Regions from separate parts of the Staphylococcus simulans genome, predicted to be linked through region 2. Evidence: a T-box and tRNA genes for the amino acid it is inferred to sense, from the RefSeq annotation. Region 2 holds a T-box; the other holds one or more tRNA genes.

Region 1 (8,117 bases), 1.1 Mb from region 2:
ACGACATTAGTTTCGTTAATATTACCAGAAGCTTCAGTTTGAATATGTTGAGGAACTGCTTTAAGATGTTCAGCAATCCATTCTGGTGTTTGGTTATCAAACATAATGATGTCTACATCTTGATTGATTGCTGTGTTAAGCATCTCTTCATTTTCAATTTCTACTTCAATTTTATCCATTGGACCTACAACTTTTTTAGCGTTTTGAATCGCAATTTCCATTGATTCAGAGAAAGCGATATGGTTATCTTTCAACATCAATCCATCATTTAAAGAACGACGATGGTTCAAACCACCTCCAACAGTCACCGCAAATTTCTCAAAGATACCTAAGCCTGGTGTTGTTTTTCTTGTATCAACAATGCGCGTAGAAGTATGCGCAATTTTTTCTGCGATACGATGTGTTTGTGTGGCAATACCTGACATACGTTGAATTAAGTTCAGAACAATACGTTCCATAGTAAGTAATACGTAAACAGGACCTGTAATTTCAGCGATGATATCACCAGGTTTGACTGTCTCACCATCTTTGATTTTTTGGTCGATATCGATGTGACTCTTTAATAACTTGAATCCTTCTTTGATAATAGTTTCGCCGCAAAAGATACCGTTATCTTTTGATTTTAAGTACATTGTACCTTGTTGTGTCTGATCAAAGATGTGTGTTGCTAAATCACCATATTGATTATCTTCAATGTAATATTGAGTGATTTTCTCTCTGACGAGTAGTGGATTTAACATGTTCCATGCCTCCTGAATTGATTTCAATAAGTTCAAATTGTAATTGCTTATCTTGATGTGGATAATCAAGTCTGTAATGTACGCCTCTTGATTCTTGACGAGCAAGCGCTGCTGTACAGACGATTTGTAGTAATTTGACAGTACAATAACGTTGCCATTTTGCTTTATCGACATATTCTGTTTCAGATGTTTCGAATAATGTCTGTTCAATTTCTTTCAAATAGTTTTGCATTTTAATTCCTTTACGTTCCACACCTAAAATGTCAAAACTTTTTTGTTGTAATTGTGCAGCTCTATCAGCTGAGATAGAAGGTATTTTAAATACTGGGTTAAAATGACTATGACTGACAGGTTGTAAAGTTTGATTTAACTTTTCGGCACATAAAGCACCCATAACTAAACCTTCTAATAATGAATTACTGGCTAAGCGGTTGGCACCATGAAAGTTTGTACAAGCAGCTTCTCCAATCGCATACACGCCTTCAAGACTTGTTGTTCCATCAATCTCTGATTTAATGCCGCCGACGGTATAGTGTGCGCCTGGTGTAACAGGGATACGTTGTTTGGCAATCGCTTCAGGATAATGTGCTTGAACAGCTTTGTAAATAGTAGGGAAACGCTCTGCAAAATTCGAAATCGTACTAATATCTAAAAAGACTTGGTGACCTTCTTGTTGTTGATGATAGATTGCACGACTAGTCACATCACGTGGAGCCAAGCTTTTCATCGGATGTATTTTATCCATAAATGGAATGTCTTGTTCATTGACTAGCACACCACCGTCACCTCTAACAGCTTCAGACACTAAACTATAGGCATGTTCAGGTTCACCTAATAAAGTAGGGTGGAATTGAATCATTTCCATACTTTCTAAAGCAATGTCATGACGTAATGCGACCACACATCCTGATGCAATGGTATGTGGTATATTAGAGTTAGTAGGGAAGAGGTTGTTAATACCTCCTGTTGCGAACACGACACTATCTGCTTCAATGATTTGTTGTTCGTCAGTACTATCTAAAACAAGTACGCCACAGACTTGATGATCATGGTTATAAATTAAATCAATGACTTCTGTTGATTCCATTATGGATAAGTGTGGATGAGAAAGATGTTCTACCATATGTTGTGCGATATACTTACCAGTTTGATCACCGCCAGCATGCAAAATTCTTGCAGCTGAGTGTGCGCCTTCCATTGCGTAATCTAAATGATGTGTGACTGGGTTTGAATCGAATGGGACACCTTCATCTACGAGTGCTTGAATCAAAGGATAGCTTTTCGTAATGACTTCTTGGATTACATTAAAATCTCCCATTTCAGCTCCGGCTTCATAAGTATCTTGGCTATGGCTGATTGCTTCATCTTCTTCTCTTTTTGAAAAACATATGCCACCTTGGGCAAAATTACTGTTGTTTTCAGCAAGCTTGTCCTTAGTGATACAAATCACTTCGATATCATCTTGTAATTGACGAACAAACGAGAGTGCAGCAATTCCGCTCCCAACGACAATGACACGTTTCATGTTTACACCTCTATTTACATTAATATATACAATTATGTTAACATATATGTATGCAATGATTTTGTCATAAAAGTAAGATAATTGCAAGTGGGGGAGAAAAGATATGATTTATTTAGATAATGCAGCGACAACACAACCATCAAAAGAAGCGCTGGCAATATATAATGAAGCACAACAAACGTTGTTTTTTAATAGTGAGAGTTTACATGTCGGTGGAGAAATGGCAAGAGAAGCTTTGAATTCTAGCCGACACTATATTCAAAAACATTTCAATACGGATAAAGAAGTTTTATTCTCAACAAGTGGATCACATGCAAACCAAATCGCAATTGATATTTATTTATCACAAGCACAAGAAGGAAAGGTTTTAGTTTCGCCTTATGAGCATCCTTCTATTTATGCAGCATTAGAACCATATAAAAAACAATTTGAAATCGTAGAAATGCCTTTAACAAACGAAGGTGCAATCGACTTAGCAGCTTTAGAAGCACTAGTAGATAATGAGACAGTATTGATTATTGCACAACATGTGAATTCTGAAATTGGTTATATTCTACCAGTGCATGAAATTGCTGAATTCGCACAAGCATACAATATTCCATTTCATGTGGATGGTGTACAAGCTGTACAAAAGATTGAAGATAAAGCGATTCAAGCTTTTACTTCATATGCGTTCTCTGGGCATAAATTTAAAGGTACTAAAGGTGTAGGGGCATTGTTGATTGAACACAAGTCAATGCGACCTACAAATATACATTACTTCCATGAAGAAGGTACACGTAATGGTACGTTAGACGTACCTGGCATCTTAGCAATGACAAGAGCTTTATCATTAGATGCGGGTTATGAACATTTAACAAAGCTCCATCAATATGCGACTGAACGTGCTTTAGCATCTGGTTTTAGTTTATTAAGAAATGATAAACAAGCACCTCATATTATTGGATTGTTAACACCGCAATTTGAAGGTCAATATATTATGCAATCTTTATCCAGCCGTAATATATGTATCTCAACTGGTACAGCATGCGGTCATGGTTTATTATTGAGTGAGGGTTTAATTGAGAAGATTAAACAAACAGAACATGAAGCGGATCAATATGTACGTATTTCATTTTCAAGCAATTCAACATTAGGTGAAATTGATACATGTTTTAATGAAATAGATAAGATATTAGAAGGAGTGGCTGCCCATGAGTCAAGCGGATCAGCGACGAACTGAAATCGTTGAACTCTTACAAAGTTCGACACGACCCATTAAAGGTTCAGAACTGAGTGAACGTTTTGGTGTCTCGCGACAAATTATCGTGAAAGATATCTCACACTTAAAAACGAAAGAATATGCGATCAGTTCAACAAGCAAAGGATACTTTATGGACATTGAACCTCAAGGAAAAAGCTGTAAACGTGTGGTAATGTGCCAACATGATTATGATGAGATGGAAGAAGAATTAAAACTTATCGTTGAAAATGGCGCAATGATTGATGATGTTTCTGTTGAGCATCCTGTATATGGCAGTATCCGTGCTGAATTGATGATTGAAACTGAAGAAGATATTCAAGCGTTTGTAGAAGAAATGACACGCTTTAAAGGGACAATGTTAGCGAAATTAACAGATGGTATTCATCTGCATACATTATCTGCAGACACTGAAAAGATCTTAGATAATGCGATAGATGATTTGAATCGAAATGGCTTTCTCGCAGAAAGCGAAGAAATGGTTTAAATATAAAATTAATAATCAGTAACTTAAAACTTGAAGCATGATTCGCGTTTTAAGTTGCTGAATTTTTATTAAGAGGGGATATAAAACAACGCAATATCTACTGTAACCTTAAAGAAATTTACAAAAGGAAAGCTTAAGCATCACTGATTTGTAAATAAAAAGAGACCATTTGCACTCTAAATATAAAAATTTATAACAATTATATATTTATTACACTTATTTCTAACAGAAACTGGTTGACGCAAGATAGGGAAGTCGATATACTAGGTATTGTCTTGAAAAAAGAGATAACAAATTCGAAACAACTTTAACGTTTTGAAAATAAAATTCACAAATTGTTAAAAAAGGTTTGACATTGGTTAACAAATTGTGATATGATGAATAGGTAAGTCGCAAGATTAATAATATTACCGCGGGATGGAGCAGTTCGGTAGCTCGTCGGGCTCATAACCCGAAGGTCGGTGGTTCAAATCCGCCTCCCGCAATACATATCTTTTTTCAAGGGGTCCCGTAGTGTAGCGGTTAACACGCCTGCCTGTCACGCAGGAGATCGCGGGTTCGATTCCCGTCGGGACCGCCATTATTAATTAAGGTTCAGTAGCTCAGTTGGTAGAGCAATGGATTGAAGCTCCATGTGTCGGCAGTTCGACTCTGTCCTGAACCATTCTTATTTTTATTATTTGTCTGGCGGTTGTGGTGAAGTGGTTAACACATCGGATTGTGGTTCCGACATTCGTGGGTTCGATTCCCATCAGCCGCCCCATAATCGTTAATGCGGGTGTAGTTTAATGGCAAAACCTCAGCCTTCCAAGCTGATGTTGTGGGTTCGATTCCCATCACCCGCTCCAAATTACTTATTATTCCACAGTAGCTCAGTGGTAGAGCTATCGGCTGTTAACCGATCGGTCGTAGGTTCGAGTCCTACCTGTGGAGCCACGGCTCCTTGGTCAAGCGGTTAAGACACCGCCCTTTCACGGCGGTAACACGGGTTCGAGTCCCGTAGGAGTCATTCAATCAGAAACGAATTATCGTTTCTGATTTTTTAATTTGTATACATGGAGAGTTGTCCGAGTTGGCCGAAGGAGCACGCCTGGAAAGTGTGTAGGCGCCACAAGCGTCTCGAGGGTTCGAATCCCTCACTCTCCGTTAATTGTTTTAGATAATAAAAGATTTACAGTAGCAAGTGCCAAATATGTGTCAGGAAAATAATTTTCTGACACGTTGGCCTTGCTCTTTTTTATGTCAATCAAGCAAATGTGAGTAAGTATCAACATAGTAAAAATTATCGAATGTCTTAATTCTATACTGATGTATATAATTGGAAGTTTTAGTTGATAATTAAGAGGTGTGAGTATGAATTAATGAATATTGTATTATATCATTATTATTCAATCTAATAATGTATTAGGAGGATAAAAGAATGGGTAGTGTAATAAGTACTCTTTTAGGCGCAGCTAGTGATAACATAGCTGAGCAAGCTAAAGAAGAATTAAAAACTGATGCTCTTGGTATGGGCGGTGAGATGATGGCAAATATAGCGTTAGATACTCTTGCAGGCTTTGTTCCAGTAGTGGGAAATGCTATCAGTGGGTATATGAGAAACAAAGCTATAAAAAATCAATGTTTATATATTAAAGAGTTGCATAAGCGGTTAGATATACTTGCACAAGCAAATGATACAGATGATGAAGAGTATAGTAAAAAGATAGATGATTTATATATATTAGGATCAGAAACCTCAGTTAAGGCAAAACAAGATGAGAAAATAAAATATATTTCTAATGGGGTTTTAAACTCCATAAAGCATGATTTTTCGTATGATATTTCAATACTGTATTTTTCTGTGCTTGATAGATTGACTATTTTGGAAATAGAGATATTAAATCAATATAGTATACCTTATTATGAAAGGGAAAATATGTGGGGAAGAAAGATAATTGATGATTTTAATATAACTGATACGGGATATGAAGCAGCAAAAAATAACTTATTAAAAAATGGATTGCTGCAGAATAAAACAGAAAATTATTTACAGCATGATATTGATAAACTTATTGATTCTATGGAAAAAGCTCAAAAAGATATAATTAGTATTGCTGATTATATCCAAAAAGGTAAGTCGAAAAAGAAATTAAGAATAAGTTATAATAAAAAGACTAATAATAAAACAAAAGATAGTGTATCTATATCAAAGCTAGGAAATGATTTCATAAAGTATTTTATTAGTGAAGATACATTATAATTTATATCTTTTTTATTGGCTCTCAGCTAAATAGGACTGGTTTTGCTCAACAGTCCTAATAGTATAGAGCCTTAAATTTAATTAACTACTTTGATAGTGTTAATCATTCATATAAATCAATGTATTTTTGAGTGAATTCCTCGTTAGAAATTTCTCCATTATCTCTTTGGAGTTGAAGACGAGCGCCTTCTTCTTGAATTGCATCATATTCTTCTCGACTATATCCATACTTTTCCATTTCTTGATAATTAAATTCCTCTTGTTGTTTTTGTTCTTCTGGAGTCAAACAGCCACCGACAGTACAATAAGTGCCATCTTCTTTATATTCTCCAAACATTGCGTCACCATTAGGGATATTACTGTTTTGGTTATTGTTAGGTGTTTGGTTTGTTTGGCTTTGTGTATTTTGTTGGTTCTCTTGAAAACCATTAACTTGTTCATTATTATTATTTGTATTTTGATTTGGATTATTTGAATTTGCTTGATCGTTTACGGATTCTTCATTTACTTGTTCTGTAGATTCACTATTTTCTTGTTTTTCTTGATTATTATTTTGTGCATTTTTCTTCTTCTGTGTTTTTTCCTTATTTTTAATCTCTTTTTCATGTGTTTTAGTTTCGTTTTTCGCAGTTTCTTTATTACTTTCATCACTATTACCACAAGCAGTTAATAGTAATAGGGAACTAAATAACGGTATAATTAACTTTTTCATGATTGGTTCATCCTTTTCTATGTATTTAGTTGTTTAATACCCATTTAAGTTAAAAGGAATCAACTAAATCAATTTTAATGTGAACTATTATTTGTTATCATTATAAAATTTCTTGTGTCGAAAATAACGCTTAGTGTATAATGCATTTGAATACAACACATGTGAATAAAAGTAGGAGTATTCATGCCTATTTAAGTTGAATGATTCAAAAAGGAGAGTTCATGCCTGTTTAAAGTTGAAGATTTCTAAAGAGGAGAGTTCATGCCTACTTAAGTTGAATTTTTAAAAGTAGTAGCCAATTGATGCATAATCATTTGGCTTTTTTATTTTTGTGAAGAGCCCTTTTCCCTTTGTAACTGGTCAATAGTACAAATAAATAGGCATTTACTAAAAATAACCACTTTCATAAATTGTTGATGAAAGTGGTTATATCTCATTGAATCATTTATTTTAATTTTAATGTGAAAGCATTAATCGCAACGATAATTGTACTTAAAGACATGAGTATTGCTCCGACAGCAGGTGAGAGTATTATACCCATAAAGGCTAGTACACCAGCTGCAAGAGGTACTGCAATGATGTTATATCCAGCACCCCACCATAAGTTTTGAACCATTTTCCGCATTGTATTTTTTGATAGGGTAAGGAAGTTAATAATATCAGAAGGATTACTTTTGACAAGTATGACATCACCTGATTCAACAGCTACGTCTGTGCCTGCACCGATTGCCATTCCGATGTCTGCTCTGACTAAACTTGGCGCATCATTAATGCCATCGCCGACCATCATTACTTTGCTGCCTTTTTTCTGATAATTTTTTATGATTCTTTCTTTATCTTCAGGCATTAATTGCGCATGAACATCTTTAATTCTCAATTCTTTAGCCACTGCTTGTGCTACTTCATGATTATCTCCTGTAAGCATAACTGGTGTGATGTTTTTCGCTATTAAATCTGAGACCATTTGTTTTGAACTTTCTTTGATTTGATCTCCTAGGGCGATAATGCCAATCACTTGTTGTTCATAAATTAAATAACTAATAGAGTTACCTTGCTGAGCAAGTTCTTTAAATTGTTTTTTATTATACTTCAAATCCTTTTTATCTAAATATGAGGCATTTACAATTTTAATTTCTTTACCATCAACACTGCCTTCTAATCCCACACCTGA
Region 2 (8,117 bases):
TGCACGTGCAGCCATAATAATTGCGCCGCCTAAATTTGCGTTTCCGCCAATTAATAAGATTCTGCCGTAATCTCCTTTGTGCGTCTCATCTTTTCGTTTTGGAATCGTAACATCTGTTAAAATTTCCACCATAATCCCTCCATAACCCATTCATTTTACACTTAAGCTTCATACAATGGAGCTTTAGGTTTTCGATGTATTTGATTATTTATAAAATTTAAGCACACCCATATCATTGGAGTGAGCCTTTCATACCTGTAATGTTGATTGTTTCTCAATGCATTACAACATCTTATACCTATCGTTTAGGTAAGTCAACACTTTCATTGCGAAGACTTATTGAACGTTTTGTAAAGTCTTGTGCGCGTAAGGATGAACGGTTGAAGATTACCTTTGTTTAACTCATATTGTCTGGCTGGATAGAAAACTGTTATTTAAATTTAGCGTGCTAAACTAGTGACGTATTAACACGCTACGGCTTTGGCAGAATCTATTGTCCTTCTAAAAATGTAAGCGTATACTTGGGATAATTGTATACATTTATTTTCTGAGGGGGTAATTCAATTGACACTAGAATTAAACGGAGCATCGCTCACAATTGAAGATATAAAAAAATTTTTACACCAGCAAGATAAGGTAACAATCTCATCTGATGCGATGGAACGCGTTAAACAAAGTCGTGCCATTGTAGAAGATATTATTAAAAATAAAGAAACGATTTACGGAATTACAACAGGCTTCGGCTTGTTTAGTGATGTCTTAATCGATCCACAGCAATATAATCAACTTCAAGTGAACTTGATTCGTTCACATGCTTGCGGTACAGGTGATCCGTTTTCTCATGATGTTGCACTTGTGATGATGATTTTACGTTTGAATACAATGTTGAAAGGTCATTCAGGTGTCACAACTGATTTAGTTGATCAATTAGTTTATTTTATTAATGAACGTATTATTCCGATTATTCCACAACAAGGTTCATTAGGCGCTTCAGGTGACTTAGCACCTCTATCTCATCTTGCGTTAGCTTTAATTGGAGAAGGCAAAGTCTTTTATCAACAAGAAGAAAAAGAGAGTATTGAGGTCTTACATGAATTAGGTCGTGAACCGTTAGCGTTATCTGCCAAAGAAGGTTTGGCGTTGATTAACGGGACACAAGCTATGACAGCACAAGGTGTCATCAGCTGGATTGAAGCGGAAGCGTTAGCTTATCAATCAGAATGGATTGCATCGTTAACACATCAAGCGTTAAACGGTATTACGGATGCGTATCGTCCTGAAGTACATGATGCGCGTAATTTCCCTGAACAAAGTGCAGTCGCAGATCGTATGTTGTATTGGTTAGAGGATTCTCAGTTAACGACGACACAAGGTGAAATCAGAGTTCAAGATGCGTATACGTTACGTTGTATTCCGCAAGTTCATGGCGCAAGCTTTGAAACATTGAAATTTGTGAAACAACAATTAGAACGTGAAATGAATGCGGCGAATGATAATCCGTTAATCTTCCATGAAGGTGATGAAACATTAGTTATTTCAGGCGGCAACTTCCATGGTCAACCTGTTGCATATGCGTTAGACTTCTTGAAAATTGCGGTAAGTGAACTTGCGAATATCGCAGAACGTCGTTTAGAACGTTTAGTAAATCCACAATTGAATGGTGGTTTACCTGCTTTCTTAAGTCCTGAACCAGGCTTACAAAGTGGTGCGATGATTATGCAGTATGCGGCAGCGAGTTTAGTATCAGAAAATAAAACATTGGCGCATCCTGCGAGTGTGGATTCTATCCCTTCATCTGCGAACCAAGAAGATCATGTCTCTATGGGTACAATTGGTTCAAGACATGGCTATCAAATTGTGGATAATGCGCGTAGAGTGTTATCGATTGAATTAATTATTGCGCTGCAAGCGGTGGAATTAAAAGGTATTGATCAATTATCGCCACGCTCACTTGAGAAATATGAGACGTTAAGAAATATTACGCCATCCATTACAGAAGACCGTCAATTCCATCATGATATCACGCAAGTATCGCGTTATTTACAGCAAGCAGCGTATACTGATGCAGAATGCAAATAACATGAATTTTTCTTGAATTCAGAAAAATTTTATATTTGAGTTGCAATTCAAATAACTATTTGCTATAGTGAAGTTAAGTTCATAAGACATTGTTCGCAGGATAAGTAATCCTAGTTATTAATTCCAGAGAGCTTATGGTTGGTGTGAATAAGCAATTAAGACTACGTGACGAATCTACCTGCATTTGAGAGAACAACCGGTTTAACCGTTATTTTAGAGAGAGTGCAGTGTGCATCAATTAATTTGATACATACTGTTAAATAGGGTGGCAACACGTAATACCACGTCCCTTGTAGGGGCGTGGTATTTTTTTATTCTTTTTTCAGCTGCTCTAATTATATTATTAATTTGAATTTAAATACCCCGACACTTATTTTGAAAGGATGACTGACACATGTTAGATATTAAATTGTTTAGAAACGAAACGGATCGCTTGAAAGAGAAAGTAAGATTACGCGGAATGGACCCACAAATCGTGGACAAAGTATTAGAACTTGATGGTAAACGCCGTGAGTTAATCGGTAAAGCAGAAGAAATGAAAGCTGAACGTAACCGAGTAAGCGGTGAAATCGCTGAGAAAAAACGCAACCAAGAAAATGCGGATGATGTCATTAAACAAATGAGAGAACTTGGCGATAAAATCAAAGACATCGATACTGAGTTAAACGAAGTGGATGATGACTTACATTATAAATTATCTACAATCCCTAATATCATGCATGATGATGTGCCAGAAGGCGAAACTGATGAAGAAAACATCGAAGTGAAAAAATGGGGTACGCCTCGTGAATTCGACTTCGAAGCGAAAGCACACTGGGATTTAGTTGAAGAATTAGGTATGGCAGATTTCGAACGTGCTGCACGTGTATCTGGTGCGCGTTTCGTCTTCTTAACAAATGAAGGTGCACAGTTAGAACGTGCATTAATGAACTACATGTTAACAAAACATACAACACAGCACGGCTATACTGAAATGATGGTACCACAACTTGTGAATGCAAATTCTATGTATGGTACAGGTCAACTTCCAAAATTCGAAGAAGACTTATTCAAGATTGAAAAAGAAGGACTTTACATGATTCCTACTGCGGAAGTACCGTTAACTAACTTCTACCGCGAAGAAGTCTTGTCTGCAGATAAATTGCCAGGCAAGTTCACTGGACAGTCAGCTTGCTTCAGAAGTGAAGCGGGTTCTGCCGGACGTGACACACGTGGCTTAATCCGTTTACACCAATTCGATAAAGTTGAGTTGGTACGTTTTGAAAAACCTGAAGATTCTTGGGATGCATTAGAACAGTTAACAAGCGACGCAGAAGCAATCTTAGAAGAACTTGAATTACCATATCGTCGTGTCATTCTTTGTACTGGCGACTTAGGTTTCAGTTCAAGTAAAACATATGACTTAGAAGTTTGGCTTCCAAGTTATCAAGATTACAAAGAAATCAGCTCATGCTCTAACATGACAGATTTCCAAGCACGTCGTGCTAACATTCGTTTCAAACGCGACAAAGATGCTAAACCAGAATTAGTTCATACATTGAACGGAAGCGGCTTAGCAGTAGGTCGTACGTTTGCAGCAATTGTTGAAAATTACCAAAACGCTGATGGATCAATTACGATTCCAAAAGCATTGGTACCGTTCATGGGCGGAAAAGAAAAAATCGGCCCTGCAACAAAATAAATGGGATCATCGAGTAGTTGGAAAACGAATTAAGATGATCCAACCTCGTTCCAATATATATATTTACCTACCACATGGACGCTATGCCTTACCAACATAGCGTCCTCTTTTTATATGGAAAATTAATATTTCCCGTCTTGTTATTTCCTGAAACACAAAGAAAAACCGACTACCCTCTAAGGATAATCGGTTGAAATAGAATAGTTTGAAAGTGTTTCTGTTAAAGAGTTTGTAGACGAATGGATGTCTTACTTCAGACAAGCGTCAGTCTAACTTTATCACTCTTGGTTTTGTGTTTCTGATTGCTCAGCGGTATCAACATATAGAAATGCGATGACACTCATAATACTTAGTGTCACAAATGCACAACCTAATGGAATCAGAAAATTTCCTGCGTTTAAAAAGATGAGACCTGTAATGCTCATTTTAATTAAGGCATGCAAGACGAAACATAAAATGCTTGTGAAGAACAGCGCAAGACTGCTTCCAGCTAAGAAAACTTTCTGCATACTTCTGGTACTCCTTCTTCGTTTAAATCTTTTTTTATCACTCTCATTATAACGTGGTTTGCAATATATTACGATAGCGTTTTCGGGAATTAATAAAAATTTAACAAATGGATAGAGTCCAAGTCTTTCTTATTTAGTTAAGAGAGTGATTGAATCAAACTAAAAATGAAGATGATTAGAGTTGATGCGGTAGTGAGTAATAAAGCGATGGTCGTCATTTTTTGATTTCTTACTTGCTTAGGTTTTTTCGTTTCAATAAATAAAATGATCATCGCTGCAATTAATAACAAACCTACAATAGAATATGTAACGATACTTCCAGCTGTCATAAAATCTCCTCCATAGTTGTTATAATATAAATACTTTATTTATTATATACCTCACTTTTCTGAAGGGAAACATTATAAAATATTGGGTATAGTTGATAAGATACAACTGAAGAAATTGAACTTTATCTATGCTGTTAAAAACATGTAGCAAGCTAGTGATATCAAGTAGGTGATTCTTGCCAACTATGTTAAAATAATTCTTATAGTTACTAAAGTATAGGAGTGGCGAATTTGTTTGCAAAAATAGACCTGAAGGCGACGCTACTTGCAACATTGGCATTGCTGATTATTGTGGCAGTCACCTGTGTTATACCGGTTGCCGGACTCATCTTATTTTTTATTGCAACGGTGCCTGGTATTATTCTATGGCATAAGTCTATTATGTCTTTCGGTATTGCCGCACTGATTACAGTTATTTTAACTGTCCTGTTCGGAAGTGAGGGTGTACTGAGTTATATCATCTTCATTTTGATTTTGAGTTTGATAGTAGGGCAATTATTAAAAGAACGTACATCGAAAGAACGTATACTCTATATCGCAACTACATATATGAGTATCATCAGTTTGGCAGGCTTTATGCTGCTTCAAGTCTTCGATAAACTTCCGCTTTCACAAGTGCTTGTGAAACCATTTAAAGATCAAATGTATCAAGCAATGGCAATGAGTGGGCTAGATGCTTCTTCACGTAGTGTGTTAGAAGAAGGTTTTAGACAATTAGCAGTTCAATTACCTAGTTATACGATTATCGTTATTTTTATTATGATACTCATTAACTTGATTGTATCGTTTCCGATTTTACGTAAGTTTAAAATAGCAACCCCAGTGTTTAAACCGTTATATGCATGGCAATTTAAACGTGTACTCGCATACATTTACTTTATAGTATTGCTTTGTGTCATGTTCGCAACGCAACCTGGCACGTTCCAAAGTATCGTTTTAAATATGCAAGTTATCTTATCATTCATTATGTTCATCCAAGGTTTAAGTTTCATTGCTTACTTTGCGAAAGCGAAACGTATGCCGGTAGGTGTGGGCATTTTATTAATGGTTATAGGATTTTTACTGACACCTGTGATACCGATTATCGGCTTACTGGGTGTTGTAGATATTACATTCAATTTAAAACGATTTATTAAAAAATGATTTGAGGTGACAGAATGAATCGTCAATCTACGAAGAAAGCACTGTTTATTCCTTTCTTGCTTATGGTATTAACTGCAATCGCATTAGTTGTTGTTTGGTTTATCTTTAACCAATTGATTGCTGGTATCGCAACTGCAGTCTTACTTGTGATGATTATTATCAGTGCATTTGCGTTTCGTAATGCATTCATACGATTAGATCAATATGTAGATGATTTAAGCGGACAGATATCAGCTGGCAATAGTATCGCGATTAAAAGTTTGCCAATTGGCATCATTGTTCTTGATGAGAATGAAGATGTAGAATGGATGAACCATTTCATGTCTGAACGATTGGATCGTAATGTTATCTCAGATCCGATAAATGAAGTGTACCCGAACATTCTGAAACAATTAGAGAAGACGCAAGAGATTGAAATTACAGATGGCAATTATCATTATCGTGTGCGTTATTCAGAAGATGAACACGTCTTATATTTCTTTGATATTACCGAAGAAGTACACACGTATGAATTATATGAAGAATCGAAGCCGGTTATCGCAACCTTATTCCTTGATAACTACGATGAAATCACACAAAATATGAACGATACACAACGTTCTGAAATCAACTCTATGGTCACACGTGTCATCAGTCGTTGGGCTTCTGAGTATGATATCTATTTCAAGCGTTATAGTTCAGACCAATTCGTAGCGTATTTAAACCGTCGTATTCTTGACCAATTAGAAGAATCAAATTTCGACTTGTTACGAAACCTACGTGAAAAGAGTGTAGGTTACCGCGCACAATTGACATTAAGTATTGGTGTCGGTGAAGGTTCAGAGAACTTGATTGACTTAGGGGAATTATCACAATCAGGTTTAGACTTAGCCCTTGGCCGTGGTGGTGACCAAGTCGCAATCAAACATATCAATGGTAATGTAAGATTTTATGGCGGTAAGACTGACCCAATGGAAAAACGTACACGTGTGCGTGCGCGTGTTATCTCACATGCTTTAAAAGATATATTGATGGAAGGCGACAAAGTTATCATTATGGGACATAAACGTCCTGACTTAGACGCAATCGGTGCAGCTATCGGTGTTTCACGCTTTGCCATGATGAATAACTTAGATGCTTATGTTGTATTAAATGAAGAAGATATCGATCCGACATTACGTCGTGTGATGGATGAAATTGATAAGAAACCAGAATTAAAAGAACGTTTCATCACATCAGATGATGCGTGGGATATTATGACATCGAAAACGACATTAGTTGTTGTTGATACACATAAACCAGAAATGGTATTAGATGAGAACATTTTAAATAAAGCAAACCGTAAAGTCGTAATCGACCATCACCGTCGTGGTGAAAGCTTTATTTCTCATCCATTATTGGTATATATGGAACCTTATGCCAGCTCTACAGCTGAGCTTGTGACGGAACTCCTTGAATACCAACCGACAGAACAACGTCTGACAAGATTAGAATCAACGATTATGTATGCAGGTATTATTGTCGATACGCGTAACTTCACATTACGTACAGGTTCAAGAACCTTTGATGCGGCAAGTTACTTAAGAGCACATGGTGCAGATACGATTTTGACGCAGCATTTCTTAAAAGATGATATTGATACGTACATTAATCGTTCAGAACTTATCCGTACTGTGAAACTGCAAAGCAATGGTATTGCGGTGGCACACGGATCTAATGATAAAATCTATCACCCTGTTACAGTTGCACAAGCTGCAGACGAATTGTTAAGTTTAGATGGTGTAGAGGCCTCTTATGTAGTGGCTAGACGAGAAGATGACTTAGTGGGTATTTCAGCCCGTTCACTTAGGTCTATCAACGTCCAACTGACAATGGAAGCTTTAGGTGGCGGTGGACATTTAACAAATGCTGCCACGCAAATTAAAGGTGTAACAGTAGATGAAGCAGTAGAACAATTACAACAAGCAATAGATGAACAAATTAGTAGGAGTGAAGGACAATGAAAGTAATTTTCACACAAGATGTTAAAGGTAAAGGTAAGAAAGGCGAAGTTAAAGACGTACCTGTAGGCTACGCACAAAACTTCTTATTCAAGAAAAATGTTGCAGTAGAAGCAACACCAGGTAACTTGAAACAATTAGAACTTAAAAACAAACGTGCTGAAGAAGAAAGAGAACAAGAAATCGAAGATGCGAAAGCATTAGCAAAACGTCTTGAAGACATCGAAGTAGAAGTCACAGCTAAATCAGGTGAAGGCGGCAAATTATTCGGTTCTGTCAGCACAAAACAAATTGCACAAGCCTTACAAAAACAACACGATATCAAAATTGATAAACGTAAAATGGACTTACCTAACGGTATCCATGCCTTAGGTTATACAAATGTACCAGTAAAATT

What was found. A T-box is a leader RNA that pairs with one kind of tRNA and senses whether it is charged. The one in region 2 lies ahead of serS (serine--tRNA ligase), so its partner is inferred to be a tRNA-Ser.
Region 1: it has a tRNA-Ser gene. The T-box ahead of serS (serine--tRNA ligase) is inferred to sense a tRNA for this amino acid. The anticodon was not compared.

The regions. Positions count from the first base shown of each region.
Region 1 covers NZ_CP095100.1:1,145,369-1,153,485, forward strand. The annotation lists gene nadC (carboxylating nicotinate-nucleotide diphosphorylase) at 1-740, opposite strand, end outside; gene MUA87_RS05290 (L-aspartate oxidase) at 691-2,265, opposite strand; gene MUA87_RS05295 (cysteine desulfurase family protein) at 2,369-3,487, shown strand; gene MUA87_RS05300 (transcription repressor NadR) at 3,459-3,992, shown strand; tRNA gene MUA87_RS05305 (tRNA-Met) at 4,404-4,477, shown strand; tRNA gene MUA87_RS05310 (tRNA-Asp) at 4,497-4,572, shown strand; tRNA gene MUA87_RS05315 (tRNA-Phe) at 4,584-4,656, shown strand; tRNA gene MUA87_RS05320 (tRNA-His) at 4,680-4,755, shown strand; tRNA gene MUA87_RS05325 (tRNA-Gly) at 4,767-4,840, shown strand; tRNA gene MUA87_RS05330 (tRNA-Asn) at 4,854-4,928, shown strand; tRNA gene MUA87_RS05335 (tRNA-Glu) at 4,930-5,001, shown strand; tRNA gene MUA87_RS05340 (tRNA-Ser) at 5,050-5,138, shown strand; gene MUA87_RS05345 (DUF4112 domain-containing protein) at 5,413-6,234, shown strand; gene MUA87_RS05350 (hypothetical protein) at 6,338-6,946, opposite strand; gene MUA87_RS05355 (heavy metal translocating P-type ATPase) at 7,392-8,117, opposite strand, start outside.
Region 2 covers NZ_CP095100.1:9,914-18,030, forward strand. The annotation lists gene MUA87_RS00035 (NAD(P)H-hydrate dehydratase) at 1-129, opposite strand, end outside; gene hutH (histidine ammonia-lyase) at 565-2,079, shown strand; T-box leader at 2,169-2,373, shown strand; gene serS (serine--tRNA ligase) at 2,474-3,760, shown strand; gene MUA87_RS00050 (hypothetical protein) at 4,039-4,269, opposite strand; gene MUA87_RS00055 (hypothetical protein) at 4,407-4,598, opposite strand; gene MUA87_RS00060 (DUF2232 domain-containing protein) at 4,815-5,741, shown strand; gene MUA87_RS00065 (DHH family phosphoesterase) at 5,756-7,723, shown strand; gene rplI (50S ribosomal protein L9) at 7,720-8,117, shown strand, end outside.